One region of the Exiguobacterium sp. SH0S7 genome, then DNA from elsewhere that is predicted to be linked to it. Evidence: predicted binding sites of a transcription regulator. Region 1 holds the regulator's gene; the other holds the start of a gene.

Region 1 (4,431 bases):
GGAATCGGTAAGGCTGTTCCATCGACGAGTGTCGCCGTTCCGCTGACCTCATAGGGACGACCTACCTCATAGCGAGTCGTCGTTTTCGGAACATTAATATTCAATTGCCATGGCGCTTTCCATAAAGACTCCGGTGTGTAGACCTCCGTCTTCTTCATGCCAAAAACGTACCAAGGACCGTGTTGTCGAATGTCAGCGTCATCAATTGGTGCCTCTTTCCACTCATTCGTGCTGACGTTATAACTGACATAGAATGTCGTATACATTTCTCGCGTCATAAAGTAGTAGGTGCCGTCTTTCCACGTAAGATTACTTACGTCTGGCGCATCTTTCTCAATCCATCGTTTCGTCGCCAAATCGAAAATAAACATGTGCTCCGAGTCATCGCTTTTGATTACGAACCATTGATTCGCTTCTTTGATGTGACGGGCCCACTTCACCTGTCCTGAATAGGAACTGATTGTCTCAAGCACTTCTCCTGTAACCGTCCGCTTCGTCACTTGACCGCCGGCGAACGCGAGGACGTTCCCATCGTCGAGCAAACTGTATACCTGACCACTGCCTTTCGTGAGTGATCCGCGAATATCACCTGACATCGATGTGATGATATACTTTTCGTCATCAGCCCATAACATCATTCCTGTTGTTACATTCGTTGAGACGAGTCGATTCTCACTTCCTGCTTCGATTGGGAATGTCGTCGCTACATTCGTACGTATATCCCACATCACCCACTCCGGCCACCCTTTTAACATAAATCGGCCGTCCCCGATCGCATAAATATTATAAGCAGCAGACACTCGAATCGGTAATGTATAGACTTCACCGGTCTTCACATGTACGAGCGTCTCAGGATCTCCCGAGCGCCACACATATTCACTATTTCCTACCACTTCTCCCGCCGGAATAATTTCAGGCTTGGCATAACTATCTGCCCGAACATCTAATCCGGGCGCCGCCACCATGACGAGCACAACGAGTATGCTCCATAACCATTTGTTCATCGTTCTCCTCATTTCTGTTTATGAATACATAACTTTCAAAAATAATCCATTTTTGATTTAACATTACTAATTTTAAGTTGTTTTTTCAAAATTGAATAGCCCTAAATTATAAAAAAAGAACACTCCGTCTCATGACGTAGTGTTCATTTCTCATTCATCTGTTTCATCAAATCCATCTGTTCTTTCACTTGCGCTTCTTTCTCACGTCGGAGCACACCGCGATACGTCACGCGCGAGATCGATAAGCTGATCTCATATAGGAAGAAGAGCGGCAGCGACACCATGAGGTGCGACGTCAAATCCGGCGGCGTGATGAATGCCGCGATGACGAACAAGGCGAAGTAAGCGTACTTCCGAATTTTCGAGAGGAAGTACGGTGTCACGACACCGATGCGTGTCAAGAACATCGTCACGACCGGAAGTTGGAACAACAGCCCGAACGGGATCGTCAGCTGCAACAGGAACGTGAAATAGTTCGTCGCTCCGATGATCTGTGTCAGACCGAGGTCTTGCCCGAGGTCCGTCGAGATATCGAGGACGAGCGGGAACAACCAATAGTAGGCGAATGCGAGACCGATGAGGAACAAGATAAAGATGACCGGGATATAGGCGAGCGTCCATTTTCGTTCATTCGGATGCAGACCAGGTGCGACGAACGCCCACAGTTGATACAGTAGAAATGGACCCGATGCGACGAGCCCGATGACGAGCGCCAAGTTCAAGTAGATCATGAGCGGGTCCGCGACCCCAAAGGCGTTCAGCTCGAGCCCTCGTTCGACGAGGTCCGCCTGCAGATAGGCGAGCACGTACTTGACACTCGGCAAAGCGATCAGAAAGAAGGCAAAGACGACAAATGCCGACAGCATCAGTCGTCTCCGCAGCTCTGTCAAGTGATCGGACAGTGCCCGTTCTTGATCAGGTTGATGGCTCATGGCTTACTGCTCTTTCTTCTCAATTTCTTTCTTGTCGGTCTCGTCGTGCTCTTTCATCATACCGTTCGTGGCATTTTTGAACTCACGGAGCGTCTGCCCTGCTGCCCGGCCGAACTCTGGCAATTTCTTCGGCCCGAAGAGGATGAGCGCGATGATGGCGATGACGAAAATACTGACGCCACCTGGCATACCGACGACGAGTGATGATTGTAGAAATTCCATTATTGATGGACCCCCTCAGCGGATGGATAGTGTTGCATAAAGTAAATGAGCGACTGGAGTTCGATCGACAAGTCGATATGATGGACGCGGACCGTGTCCGGTACAGTCAATCGTGCCGGCGTGAAGTTCAAGATCCCTCGAACGCCATAGCGGACCAAATCATCGGCGACCGGTTGCGCGTAAGCGGACGGGACCGTGAGGATGGCGACATCGATCTTGTTTTGCTTCATGATCTGTTCCATCTCATCGACGTGATGAATCGGGACACCTGACATCGTCGTGCCGACTTTTGTCTCGTCTGCGTCGAACCCGACGACGATATGTGTGTTATTGTTTTTAAGGAAGTTATAGTTGACGAACGCTGTCCCGAGATGACCGACCCCGACCAAGGCGACGTTCGTGATCTCGTCTTGATTCAGCGTCTTACGGAAAAATTCTAACAGATACTGTACGTTATAGCCATATCCCTTTTTACCGAGCGCACCGAAGTATGAGAAGTCACGGCGAATCGTTGCCGAATCGACCTTGACCGCCTCGCTCAGTTCAGCAGAAGAGACACGCTGTTTCCCTGACGAATGTAGGCTTTGGATAAACCGATAGTATAGTGGCAACCGTTTGGCTGTCGCTTGCGGAATCTTTGGTTCGTTTTGACTCAACGGAAAGAGCCTCCTTTTTACGACGCGTTTCAAACGAATCTGATTTCATACACCTTGATTGTAAACGAATTCACATAAGCACTCAATGAATATACCTGAAAAGGGGAAGAAATAAAGTATACTAAACAGAGAGAAAGGGGTTTTTTCACTTGATCCTACTGCAAGTCAACAACTTATCCAAATCGTTCGGCGTCGAGCCGATTTTAGAGAATGTCAAACTAGAAATCCAAGAAGGCGAACGCGTCGCCCTCGTCGGCCGCAACGGCGCCGGCAAGTCGACACTGTTAAAAGTCATCGCCGGCGAGTACAACTATGACTCGGGCGACATCATGAAGCCAAAAGACGTGACGATCGGCTATCTCGCCCAAGACTCAGGATTAGAATCGAACGAGACGATGTGGAACGAGATGCTCACCGTCTTCACCGACTTGATCGAACAAGAGAAGACGCTCCGCCAGATGGAGCAAGACATGGGCTCGGAGCGCATCTTGAACGACCCGGCCGCCTACGAGCGTCTGCTCGCGGCGTATGACGAGGAGCAACACACGTTCAAAGACCGCGGCGGCTATCAGTACGAAGCGACGATCCGCTCGATCTTGCACGGGATGCGGTTTTATCCGGACGACTTCGAACGTCGGATCGATACGCTCTCAGGCGGACAGCGGACACGTCTTGCCTTAGCGAAGATGCTCCTGCAAAGCCCGGACCTGCTCATCTTGGATGAGCCGACGAACCATTTGGACATCGAGACGCTCAGCTGGCTCGAGAAATATTTGAGCGGCTATAAAGGTGCCGTCCTCATCGTCTCCCACGACCGTTACTTCCTCGACCGCGTCGTCTCTGTCGTCTACGAGCTGTCACGCAACCGCAGCCGCCGCTTCGTCGGGAACTATACGAAATTCCTCGAGCAGAAGGCCGCGCTCTACGAGCAAGAGAAGAAACAGTTCGATTCGCAACAAGAAGAGATCGCCAAGATGCAAGACTTCATCCAACGGAACATTGCCCGGGCGACGACGACGAAACGCGCCCAAAGCGTCCGCAAGCGGCTCGAGAAGATCGACCGCATGGACGTGCCGGACGGTGATGAGCGGAGCGCGGTGTTGTCGTTCTCGATCAAACGTCAAAGCGGGAACGATGTGTTGAGCGGCAGCGACCTCGCCATCGGCTACGAAGAACCGATTGCACAGAACTTGCGTTTCCAACTGCAGCGCGGCGAGTCGGTCGCCCTCGTCGGCCCGAACGGGGTCGGCAAATCGACGCTCCTCAAAGTGTTGACGAAACAACAACCACCGCTCACCGGTGACATCCGCTACGGTACCGGCGTCGAGATCGGCTACTACGACCAGGAACAACAGAACTTGTCGGACGCGAACCGCGTCATCGATGAGATTTGGAACGACTGGCCGCTCATGCGCGAGCAAGAAGTCCGCAGTCTACTCGGCCAGTTCTTGTTCAGCGGCGACGACGTCATGAAACGCGTCCAAGAACTATCCGGCGGCGAACGAGCCCGGCTGACGCTCGCCAAGCTCAAGCTCGAGCAACCGAACTTGCTCGTCTTGGATGAGCCGACGAACCACTTGGACCTCGACTCGAAGATGATCCTCGAGAACGCGCTCG
Region 2 (4,431 bases), on a different contig from region 1:
CGTCGAGAACGATAAATTACCTCTTCCGATCGACGTCTCTGCCCCATGACGGTTTCCCATCACTCGTGTCCGGCAGCCCATGTAGGCAACTTCTGAAGCATGTGTCCCGTCATAGTACTGAAGGTTGAACGGCGCATCGACGAACGAGAAGTTCGGGAACAACCGCTTGCCCGTCACGCGGCATGCGTGGCGGAACAAATCGACGTTCGGGTCCCCGTCATTGAAATTGACGCCTTCCTTTACTTTGAAGATTTGAATCGGGAAAATCGGCGTCTCCCCGTTACCTAATCCTCGCTCTGTCGCTTTTAACAACTCGCGGATAAACACCCGTCCCCACCGACTCGTGTCGGTGCCGTAGTTGATCGACACGAACGGAACTTGACCGCCGCCGCGCGAGTGCATCGAGTTGGCGTTATGGATAAACGCCTCGCACGCCTGGTACGTCGCCGATACGGTTTCTGCTTCAGCAATCTGTTGTTGTTGTTCCGCCGTCAGCTCAATCGGTAGTCCGTTCAGCCGCTCGAGTTGACGTTCATACGTCTTCTCGACGTAAGGAGCGAGATCGACGTCAAACATCGGGAACGCCTGTCCCCCGTGTTGCATGTTCTGATTCGCTTGAAGAATGATCGAGGCGAGCGCCAGCGCCGAACGAATGTCCTGCGGGGGACGAATCGTCCCGTGTCCGGTGTGGAACCCGTTCGCGAGTAACTCTCCGAGCGGGATTTGACAACACGTCGTCGATCCGGTCACATAGTAATCGGCGTCATGCACATATAAGTAATTATCACGGATCGCTAGACGTGACCGTTCCGACAATAGATACGTGGTCGATAATTGTTTTGACACTTCTGAAGATAAGCGCGCTAGTTTGCCGAGTGGCGACTTCCCGTCGACGTTGGCGTTCTCTTGGATCAAATCTTGATCTGGTAGCACACAGACATCATTATAAAGCTGGAGCATGTTCACTCCGCATCACCTCGCTATATATTGATTATTTAACTTCTGATAACCGATAAAAATTCTATATATAGATTATGTCACGTTTTATCGATTTGAGGCACGTCGATATTGTGACAGTTGCAACCGATCCCGAACGTAAAAAAACAGCCGAATCCCTGATATGGGCTCGACTGTGCGTTTCGTGATGTATGTCATACTTCTTTGGCTGGCTTGACGATTTTCAGTTCGACTTCTTCTTGCTCTGACTCTTGTGCTTCACGCAATCCTTTAGCGTTCAACCATGTATAGATTGCTCCCATGAATAACGCGCCTCCGATAATGTTTCCGAACGTAGCCGGAATCAAGTTGTGGATGGCTCCAGCAAAGCTGATTGCTTCTGGATGCGGAACAACGAGTGTGAGTGCGAACAAGACGAAGTTGGCGATGACGTGATCAAACCCTGAAGCGAAGAAGACGGCCACTAGGAAGATCATCGAGAAGATTTGGGCAAATTCATTTTTCATCTGTTTCGGCAAGAAGATGGCGAGACAGACCATCCAGTTACAGAAGATGGCTCTAAAAAAGATTTCGACTGTCGTATGATGCATCTTGCTCTCGACGACGGCAAATAACCAGTTGTTCATGCCGAGCTCTTGAATGACTCCAGTCGGCGCGAGCAACAAGGCGAAAAGAATGCCGCCGAGCGCGTTCCCGACGAAGCAAAGCAACCAGACGAGCATCGTATCACTCAGCGTCGTATAGCCACGCATCGTTGAAGTCGTAAAATACATCGTATTCCCGGTAAATAGTTCAGCGCCTCCGTAGATGATCATGACGAGCGCGATCCCGAACGAGAATCCCCCGATGAGCGTCGTAAATGGTGAATCTACAAGATACATGCCGTTGACGACTTTTAATGTGAAGATTGATGCGAACCCGATAAAAATCCCCGCGAGCATTGCCCGTAAAAAATATTCCATCGGCCGATAGTGAATCATCGCTGAGGAAGCCTGTGCTTTCTTCCGTAATGATTCGAGTGCATGGATTTCCATTGATGCCATGTCACAAACCCTTCTTTCTGTTTAAATGAACCATATAATAAGAACAAACATGTGAAATCATTAACAATATAAGCCCGGAGCGACATTTTTGCAACTGCCCATTCGAACTGTTGACACACTTTTCACATCGTAATCGGTTACATTTGTCGGATTTGTGACTAAAAAAAGCGACCCTTCGTAAAGGGCCGCATGAAACCAATTATGCTTTCTCAGAAGAATCTGTCGTCTCATCAGTCGATTTTTCTGGAGCTGAAGCTTCTTCACCTTCAGTTTCCTCTTCTTCGACTGCTACCGGCTCGTTCACTGATGCGATTTGAAGATCGCCTTCAGATAAAATTTCATAATCCTTATTCTCCGGAATGTCAGCAACTGTGAGTGAGTCACCGATCTCTAGCTCACTAACGTCGAGCTCGATTCGCTCTGGGATGTTAGCAGGTGTTGCCGAAACAGTGACTTTATAGAGTGCTTGCGACAAGAAGCCGCCTTCTTTGACACCTTTCGCGTCGCCGACGAGTGTGACGTCTGCTTCAACTTCAGTTGCCTCATCCATTTTGACTGCCATGAACTCGACGTGCTTGTATGTGCTCGTGAACGGGTCAACTTCCGTCCCGTGAACGAGTGTGTTTACTTTCTTGCCGTCGATGTTAAGTTCGATCAAGGCGTTGTCACCGTGTTCACGGAGAATCTTGCGCAATGCCATTTCTTCAAACGCGACTGGTGTGCTTTCGACTTTGTAGCCGTAAACGACACCAAGTACTTTTCCTTCTTTACGCAAGTTTGTTCGAACCGAACGTGGTCGTAATTCTCGTGTCGTTACTTTAAGCGTGTCTGTCATAATCATTTCCCCCTACTGGTTTATGAATCATGTCTACATCTTGAGGGTGAGGCAGTGTGAACTCCACCTCTCAACCTCGATGCGTTTGACGACATGTGTATATTGTTCCCATACCTAAGCATCCATAAACGTTACAGTCGGTTAAAATAAGATTACAACGTTTGTCACATGACACGTTTGAACAACTTCTCGAGTTCATACGTACTCCACTTCACTAAAATCGGACGTCCATGCGGACACGTATACGGGGACGTCGTCTCGCCAAGGTCGCGGATCAACTGTCGCATCATCTCGAGGTTTAACGGATGGTTCGCTTTGATCGATCGTTTGCACGCCATCAGAATCGACGCCTCTTCGCGATATTTAGCGATATCGATTGATCGGTCCCGAATTGCCATCTCGATCAAATCACGGACTGTCCCTTCGAGATCGTGCTGCGGATACCATGTCGGGATTTCCCGGACGAGAAACGTATTGCCTCCGAACGCCTCTAAATCGAGTCCCGCTTCTTTAAGAAGTGGGGCGACTTCTTCGATTGCGAGCGTCTCTTGTTGGGTGAACTCGAGCGTGAGTGGCAACAGCAACAACTGGTACTCTTTTTCAGGCTGGCCGAGTTGGTCATAAAACAGCTCGTACTTGATGCGTTCTTGGGCGGCGTGTTGGTCGATGATGTACATGCCATCGTCCGCGCCGCAGACGATGTAACTGGCATGGAGCTGACCGATGACGTCGAGCGCCGGTAGCCGGCTTTCCGCCTTTTCAAGCCGTGGTTCTTCTAGCCGCACTGTTTCAACCGGTGTCTCTTGAACGAGTGGTGTCGGCGACCAGCGACTCGGAGATGTGACCGGCTCGCGTGGGATCGGATAGTTCCATGCGTTCGGCTCAACTGTTGTGTCTGAGCGTTCGACAGTGAAATCAAGCTTCGATTGCTCTGTCGGAACGGACGGCTGTCTTGGTTTGACCGACGGGATCAACCGTTGCTCCCGAAGTGTCAGCTGAACCGTCTCCCGGATCAGTTGACAGAGTTCCTTCTCTTTTGACAGCCGCACTTCCCGCTTCGTCGGATGGACGTTGACATCGATCAGCATCGGGTCCATGTTCACTTCGAGCACAGCGATCGGGTAACGACCGATCGGCAGAAGCGTATGATAGCCTTCGAGCACGCTTTGCGTGAGCGCGAAATTTTTGATGCTCCGCCCGTTCAAGATCAAAGTCACATACTGTTTATTTGAACGCGTCACTTCGGGCCGCACGAGGTGAGCACTCAAGCTGTAGTCATTCGTCTTGCTCGACGCCGTCACGATTTGGGCGGCGACTTGCCGACCGTAGATCGCGAGCATGACTTGCTTGATGTCCCCGTTCCCGTTCGTTCGGAGCAGCTCTTTGTCTTCATGGAAAGCCGTCAATCGAACTTCCGGGTGTGACAAGGCGATCCGGTTCAACGTGTCGGTGATGCTCGCGAGCTCGGTCGCAGACGTTTTCAAGTATTTCAAACGGGCTGGCGTATTATAGAACAATTGACTGACCGTGATTTCTGTCCCGACGTTCGCAGCAGTCGGTGTTTGCTCGATCACGACGCCGCCATGTAGCGTCATC

What was found. The regulator Rex, encoded in region 1, represses fermentation and respiration genes when NADH is low (regulators of the CRP and FNR family bind a similar motif). The targets are predictions, from matches to a motif close to TTGTGAAATATTTCACAA.
Region 2: a site for Rex is predicted at 2,050-2,067, ahead of EVJ22_RS10080 (formate/nitrite transporter family protein). Genes of this name have one in related genera too.

What each region holds. Positions count from the first base shown of each region.
Region 1 is NZ_SJVA01000007.1:99,219-103,649, forward strand. It holds gene EVJ22_RS11585 (hypothetical protein) at 1-1,004, opposite strand, end outside; gene tatC (twin-arginine translocase subunit TatC) at 1,148-1,936, opposite strand; gene EVJ22_RS11595 (twin-arginine translocase TatA/TatE family subunit) at 1,940-2,158, opposite strand; gene EVJ22_RS11600 (redox-sensing transcriptional repressor Rex) at 2,158-2,814, opposite strand; gene EVJ22_RS11605 (ABC-F family ATP-binding cassette domain-containing protein) at 2,964-4,431, shown strand, end outside.
Region 2 is NZ_SJVA01000005.1:122,925-127,355, forward strand. It holds gene EVJ22_RS10075 (anaerobic ribonucleoside triphosphate reductase) at 1-960, opposite strand, end outside; gene EVJ22_RS10080 (formate/nitrite transporter family protein) at 1,152-1,991, opposite strand; gene EVJ22_RS10085 (50S ribosomal protein L25/general stress protein Ctc) at 2,200-2,835, opposite strand; gene mutL (DNA mismatch repair endonuclease MutL) at 3,000-4,431, opposite strand, start outside.